One region of the Streptomyces sp. NPDC014894 genome, then DNA from elsewhere that is predicted to be linked to it. Evidence: riboswitches for the same ligand, from Rfam matches in the RefSeq annotation. Region 1 holds a riboswitch; the other holds the start of a gene.

Region 1 (3,483 bases):
GGCCGCCCTGACCTTCCCGGAGCCGCTGCGGGCCCGGCCGGCGAGCGGGCTCTCCGGACAGCGCGGCTATGTGGTCCAGGCCGTCGAGGACTATCTGACCAGCCATCGGATCCTGGACGAGAACACCCTCGCGGCGGGCGGCTACCGGATCACCACCACCCTGGAGCGCGCCAAGCAGAACGCGCTCGTCCGCGCGGTGGACGACCAGGTGACGTCCCAGCTGGACCCCGAGCGCAGGGCCGACCGCAATGTCCGGGTCGGCGGCGCGTCCATCGACCCGGCGACCGGGCGGGTCGTCGCCCTGTACGGCGGCGTCGACTACACGCGGCAGTACGTCAACAACGCCACCCGCCGCGACTACCAGGTCGGCTCCGCCTTCAAACCCTTCGTCCTCGCCGCCGCGATCGAGCACCGCTCCCGTACCCAGGACGGCCGACCGATCACCCCCGACACCGTCTACGACGGCGCCGACCGGCGCACCGTCCAGGGCTGGAGCGGCCGGCCGTACTCCCCCGAGAACGAGGACGGGCACTCCTACGGACCGATCACCGTCACCCAGGCCACCGACAAGTCGGTGAACTCGGTGTACGCGCAGATGGCCATGGACGTGGGCCCCGCGCGGGTCCGGCAGACCGCGATCGATCTCGGGATCCCGGCGAGCACCCCCGATCTGACCGCCTCCCCGTCGATCGCGCTCGGCCCCGCCACGGCGAGCGTGCTGGACATGACGGAGGCGTACGCGACCCTCGCCGACCACGGCAGGCACGGTACGTACACGATCGTCGCCAAGGTCACCAAGGACGGCGAGGAGGTGCCGCTGCCCGGCCGCAAGAGCCGCCGGGCCATCAGCCGGGAGGCCGCCGACACCACGACGGCCGTGCTCCAGAGCGTCGTCGACGGCGGCACCGGCACGGCGGCGCAGTCGGCCGGGCGGCCCTCGGCGGGCAAGACGGGCACCGCGGAGGAGGACCGGGCGGCCTGGTTCGCCGGATACACCCCGGAGCTGGCGACCGTGGTCGCGGTGATGGGGCAGGACCCGTCGAGCGGGGCTCAGAAGCCGCTGTACGGGGCGCTGGGGCTGCCGCGGATCAACGGCGGCGGGGCGCCCGCCCGGATCTGGGGCCAGTACACCGGCGCGGCCCTGGAGGGCGAGGAGATCGAGGAGTTCGAACTGTGGGCGGCGGCGCCCGGCGCACGGGAGGAGCCGTCGTCCGCCCGGTCCGAGAGCCCCGGCGGCCCGGCCTCGCGGACCGCCCCGGGGCTGCCGAGCACCGCGCCGAGCCCGCCGCCCCCGTCCCCGCCGCCCGGACCGGACCCGGCGGGCAGCCCGCCGCCCGCGGACGGCGGGGCGGCGACGGGCGGCGACGGCACGGATCCGGGTCCGCCCTCCGGAGGCGGCGACGGCGCGGATCCGGGCGAGGGCTTCCCCGACGGCGGCCCGCCGGACGGGGGCGTCGGCGGGGCAGGGACCGTGGGCGGCGGAATCGGCGGCGGCGTCCTGGACGGGCCGGCCGCGCCGCTGAGCACCGAGGTGTCGCCGCAGGTCACCACCCCACGATGAACCGCTGACGGCCGGTGCGGGCCGTCAGCGGAACACCGCGGGAGCACAGGGGGGGGCGGCGGGAGCCGGGCCGGTCAGTGACCGGAGGTGGCCTTGAGGCCGACCACCGCGACCAGCAGCAGCGAGACGAAGAAGATCCGCGCCGCCGTCACCGGCTCGTTCAGCGCCACCATGCCGACGATCGCCGCACCGGCGGCTCCGATGCCGACCCAGACGCCGTACGCGGTGCCGATCGGCAGCGTCTTGGCGGCCTGCGCCAGCAGGACCATGCTCGCGACGATCCCGGCGCCGGTGAACACACTGGGCCACAGCTTGGTGAACCCGTCGGTGAACTTCATACCGATCGACCAGCCGATTTCCAGCACACCGGCGACGATCAACAGAACCCAGGCCATGACGGCACCTCCGAGACGCACTGCTTCGACAGGGTGCGTCGTCTTTACGGAAGCCCGGTACGGCGCGTCTCGTCGGGGTGTCCCCACCGTAGCAAAAACGGGGGGCGGGGGTGGTGAGGGCGATCACCAGGGGGTGGTCCGGGCAGGGCCCGGGGACGGCCGGGTTCCGGGCCTCCGGGCCTCCGGGCTCCGGGCTCCGGTCTTCCGGGCTCCGGTCTTCCGGGCTCCGGCGGGGCGGAGCCCGGAGCCTCAGAGATAGAGGCCCGTGGAGTCCTCGGAGCCCTGGAAGCGGTCGGCGGCCACCGCGTGCAGATCGCGCTCGCGCATCAGGACGTACGCCACCCCGCGCACCTCGACCTCGGCACGGTCCTCGGGGTCGTACAGCACCCGGTCGCCCGGCTCCACGGTCCGCACGTTCTGACCCACGGCGACGACCTCGGCCCAGGCCAGCCGGCGGCCCACAGCGGCGGTCGCCGGGATGACGATGCCCCCGCTGGAACGCCGCTCGCCCTCCGGGATGTCGGTCCGCACCAGCACACGGTCGTGCAGCATCCGGATGGGGAGCTTGTCGTGCTGGGTGCTCTGCTCATGACTGTTGGCGCTCACGCGTCGAACTTACCCGCCCCCGGGCGTTCCATCGGTGCTCGGGGTGGGACGGCCCGGTGTCCGTACGGCGCGCGGCGGGCACGGACGGCCGGTGTCCGTACGGCGCGCGGCGCGCGGGCCCGGTGCGCACGGCCCGTTCAGGACCGGCCCGGGGCCCGGCCGGGCCGGACCCGGCGGTCGCTCAGGACCTGCCGCGGCGGGAGGAGACGGCGAGCAGCCCCACCAGCCCGACGACCACCAGGGCCACCGGAACCACCCGCTCCAGACGGGGCGTGCCGTCCTCGGAGACGAACCTCGACCGCACACCCGTCACCGTGCGGTTCACCGCGGCGAAGGCACGGCCCGTGGTGTGGTCCACCGTCTCGGCGACCTTCGCCCTCGCGTCGCCGATGACGGTCTTGGGATGCACCCGCACCCCGATCTCATCGAGCGTCTCGGCAAGCTGCTCGCGCCGGCGGACGATGTCCGCCTCGATCTGCGCAGGGGTCCTCGCGTCCGACACCGCGCTGCCTCCGTGGTCGTGATCCGGTACTTCCTCATCGACAGTCTGTCAGCTCGGGCGCGCACGCACCCCACGGCACCCCTATTACGCTCGGCGGCGTACACCCGCACGGCTTGTCCCGCCGGCGCGATCCGGCCCGGCCCCACGAGGAGAACCATGAGCGAGCGACTCCAGCCCGGCGACACCGCCCCCGCATTCACCCTGCCCGACGCGGACGGCAAGGAGGTGTCGCTCGCCTCCTACCGGGGCCGGAAGGTCATCGTCTACTTCTACCCGGCCGCCCTCACCCCCGGCTGCACCAAGCAGGCCTGCGACTTCACCGACAACCTCCAGCTGCTCGCGGACGCCAGCTACGACGTCATCGGCGTCTCCCCCGACAAGCCGGAGAAGCTGGCCAAGTTCCGTGAGCAGGAGAGCCT
Region 2 (3,483 bases), on a different contig from region 1:
CCGCCGACGCCGGCGGGGTCCTCTGGCGCTACCCGGCCGACCCCGCCACCGGCGCGTACTCGGGCTCCACCCGGGTCCGGGCGGGCGACGGCTGGGACGCCATGGACGCGCTGCTCGCGCCCGGTGACTTCAGCGGCGACCAGAAAACCGATCTCGTCGGCCGCGACAACGCGGGCGACCTCTGGCTCTACCGAGGCGACGGCCAAGGCTCCTACACCCCCCGCACCAAAATCGGCAACGGCTGGCAGATCTACACCGCCCTGCTCGCTCCCGGCGACTTCACCGGCGACCAGAAAACCGACCTCATCGGCCGCGACAACGCGGGCGACCTCTGGCTCTACCGAGGCGACGGCCAAGGCTCCTACACCCCCCGCACCAAAATCGGCAACGGATACCCCGCCGGAGAACTGCTCTTCTGACGGATCGGCGTCCCCGTCCCGCGCCGGGAACACGGCGCGGGGCGGGGGCGTCCCGCGATCGGCCGTACGCGTTACGGCTGCGGCCCGTCGTCCGGTTCGGGCCGCAGCCGGTACGGTCGGCCGCCGGGCGCCCCCGCAGCGGGGCCGCGCGACGGTACGGCCTCGACTCCGCCTCGCCTAGTTCCGGAACCGCTCCAACGGCGTGCGCCGACCGGCCCGGAAGTGGGTCAGGGCGGCGCCGATGTCGAGCGCCGAGCCGAAGAAGAGCACCGACCGGTCGGCTGCCACGAGGACCGTTCCGCCGCCGCGTGCTCGGTGCACGACGGCCACCGCCCCGTCCTCGGGCAGCAGCACGTGACCGAGGTCGGCGTCCGGAGCGACGCGACGGTACAGCGCACCGCCGAACTCGATGAGGCGACGCTGCTCGGGCGTGGGGTCCGGCCCGCGGGACGCCGACGTCTCTCCCCCACCGGCTTCCTTCACACCGCCGTCCCGTCCCCGTCGTGGACCGCCGCGAGGTCCGCGATCAGGTCCGCGTCGCGTATTCCGGGCAGGCTGTACCCCTCCGCCTCGTCCCAGGGGACGTCGAGGTCGTCCAGGTGCACACGCCACTCGGCGTCGGGAACGGCCCGGCGCAACGCCGACACGGAGTCCAGCAGATGGGCCGTCACCGGCAGCAGACGGGCGGGGTCGAAGGGCATCTTCGTGGACCCGGCGATGACCTCCCGCGGTTCGTCCTCGGCCTGGTCGTACACGTACAGGCCTTCCTCGTCGTCGTACGGGAAGGTCGCCGTGCGCGCGGCGACGACGCGCCTGACGGAGGCCGACTCCGCCTCGGTCAGGGGTGTCGCGCGGTGTGCCGTGTAGTAGAGAGAGACGCTCATGACGAAAGCGTAGGACCCGGGTCTGACAACGCGGGCCGGACGCCGGGGCGCTCCCCCCGCAGGCGCGGGTGCGGGCCGACTCCCGGATCGGCGGGGCGTCCGCGGGGACCGCCGTGACCTGGGCCACTCTCCGCGAACGGAGCGCGAGATCATCACTCCGCTGTGCTATACAAGAACCGAGGCCCGTACAGGGCCTGCGGACGACGGATCAGTACCCGCTCAGCGACAAGACTGGCCATATCAGGAGGTCAGTTCCGCCATGGCGTGGTTCATTCTCGTCGTATCAGGAGTGCTGGAGGCCGTATGGGCCACCGCACTGTCAGCTTCCAAGAACTTCAAGCGCCCCATCCCGACCGTCGTCTTCGGCGTCGCCCTCGCGGCGAGCATGACCGGTCTGGCATTCGCCATGAAGAGCCTGCCCACGGGAACCGCGTACGCGGTCTGGGTCGGCATCGGCGCGGTGCTCACCGCCGTCTGGGCCATGGCGACCGGCCAGGAGCGCGTCTCCACCGGGCGCGTGATCCTGCTGGTGGGTCTCGTCGGTTGTGTCGTCGGACTGAAGGCGGTCAGCTGATGCCTTGGGCGATTCTTCTCATCAGTGCCGTGTTCGAGGCCGTCTGGGCCACGGCCCTCGGTCTCTCCGACGGGCTGAGCAAGACCGGTCCCACCGTCGTCTTCTTCGTCGGGCTGGCGCTCAGCATGGCGGGTCTGGGCTACGCGATGATCCGGATCCCGATCAGCGTGGCCTACTCGGTCTGGATCGGCATCGGGGCGGCCCTGACGGTCATCTACGCCATGCTCACGGGCGAGGAGCCCGCTTCCGTGCTCAAGGGCGTGTTCCTCGGCGGGATCATCCTGTGCGTCATCGGCCTGAAGTTCGTCAAGACCAAGCCGGGGCCGAAGGCCGAGCAGCAGCTGCCGGAGGCGCAGAGCCCGCGGTGACCTCGGCCGGAGACCCCGGCGCGAGACCTCGGCGGGATGCGAGGCCGAGGTCTCCGCTCCGGTGTCAGCCGGACACGAGGACACCGCGATACCGCACCGCGCAGAGCCCGCCGGGCCGACCTTTCCAGGTCGGCCCGGCGGGCTCTTCCGCGTTCCGGAGCCGGGAGGCCCCGGCGCCGTCGAAACGGACGGACGCCTCGGTCCTGGCCGGCGGCGGGGCCGGGGACGGAGCGCCGCCGCCGGGATCGCCGGGCCGCCCGGGCGGGGCGCAGGTCAGTCCGCCGCGGGGCGCGTCCGGCGGGCGTAGGCGCGGGCCGCTCGGGCGCGGTCGCCGCAGCGGGTGGAGCACCAGTGGCGGCGGCCGTGCCGGAGGAGGTAGCGGTCGCAGGGGCTGGAGCCGCAGGCGGTGAGACGTTCGGCGTCCGGGCCGGTCAGCAGGTCGGCGGCGCCGGCGGCGAGGACGGCGAGGGCGTGCTCGACGATCTGGGTGACGGGGTGGGACGCCTCGCGGTACAGGCCGCGGGCGGGGTCCCAGTGGAGCAGGGAGGCGGCGGGGGCCCGGGTGAGCGCGGCGTTCACTGCGGTCAGCGCGTCGGCCGGGGCCGGCAGCCCCGCGACATGGGCGGCGAGCAGGGCGCGCACGTGGTCGCGGAGGGAGCGCAGCCGGGTGGCGCACATGTCCAGCAGCCCGGTGTCCGCCGGGGCGAGGCCGCGGTCGGCCAGCCACCGTTCGGCTCCGCCGGGCGTGCCGAGCAGGTCGCTGCGGTGACCGCCGGGGAGGGCGACGGCGCTGTTGGCCAGGTCGAGGGCGAGGTACTGCTCGGCGCCCGGCGCCGGGTGCAGCGATTCGGCGGTCACGGTCTCCTTCATATTTCTCATGGTACGGCTTGCTTGTATACGTGAGAAACGCTTACGGTGACTCACGAATAAGCGACCCTCTATCCGTGAGGTTTTGTTGTTCATGTCTGCCACCAGCCCTTCGGGCGAGCAGTTCCCCATCCGCGTGTTCGGCGGCCCGACCGCTCTCTTCGACTACGGCGGCCTGCGGTTTCTGACCGACCCGACCTTCGACGCCCCCGGCGACCACCGGACGCCCGGCGGCCCCCTCCTGACCAAGACCGCGCCCTCCTCCGGCAGCCCCGCCGACCTCGGCCGTGTCGACGTGGTCCTGCTCTCCCACGACGAGCACGCCGACAATCTCGACACCTCCGGCCGGGCCCTGCTGGCCGGAATACCGC

What was found. A riboswitch is a leader RNA that binds a small molecule or an ion and turns the genes downstream of it on or off. The one in region 1 is predicted to bind guanidine.
Region 2: linked by a shared signal. The riboswitch ahead of ACF089_RS07835 (DMT family transporter) and the one ahead of ACF089_RS08545 (DMT family transporter) in region 1 are both predicted to bind guanidine.

Annotation. Positions count from the first base shown of each region.
Region 1 is NZ_JBIBWD010000003.1:127,999-131,481, reverse strand. It holds gene ACF089_RS08550 (transglycosylase domain-containing protein) at 1-1,561, shown strand, start outside; gene ACF089_RS08545 (DMT family transporter) at 1,636-1,956, opposite strand; guanidine-III (ykkC-III) riboswitch at 1,989-2,064, opposite strand; gene ACF089_RS08540 (GroES family chaperonin) at 2,206-2,562, opposite strand; gene ACF089_RS08535 (DUF3618 domain-containing protein) at 2,744-3,064, opposite strand; gene bcp (thioredoxin-dependent thiol peroxidase) at 3,221-3,483, shown strand, end outside.
Region 2 is NZ_JBIBWD010000002.1:883,378-886,860, reverse strand. It holds gene ACF089_RS07850 (endonuclease/exonuclease/phosphatase family protein) at 1-419, shown strand, start outside; gene ACF089_RS07845 (hypothetical protein) at 597-902, opposite strand; gene ACF089_RS07840 (hypothetical protein) at 899-1,303, opposite strand; guanidine-III (ykkC-III) riboswitch at 1,479-1,543, shown strand; gene ACF089_RS07835 (DMT family transporter) at 1,563-1,877, shown strand; gene ACF089_RS07830 (DMT family transporter) at 1,877-2,245, shown strand; gene ACF089_RS07825 (CGNR zinc finger domain-containing protein) at 2,519-3,115, opposite strand; gene ACF089_RS07820 (MBL fold metallo-hydrolase) at 3,207-3,483, shown strand, end outside.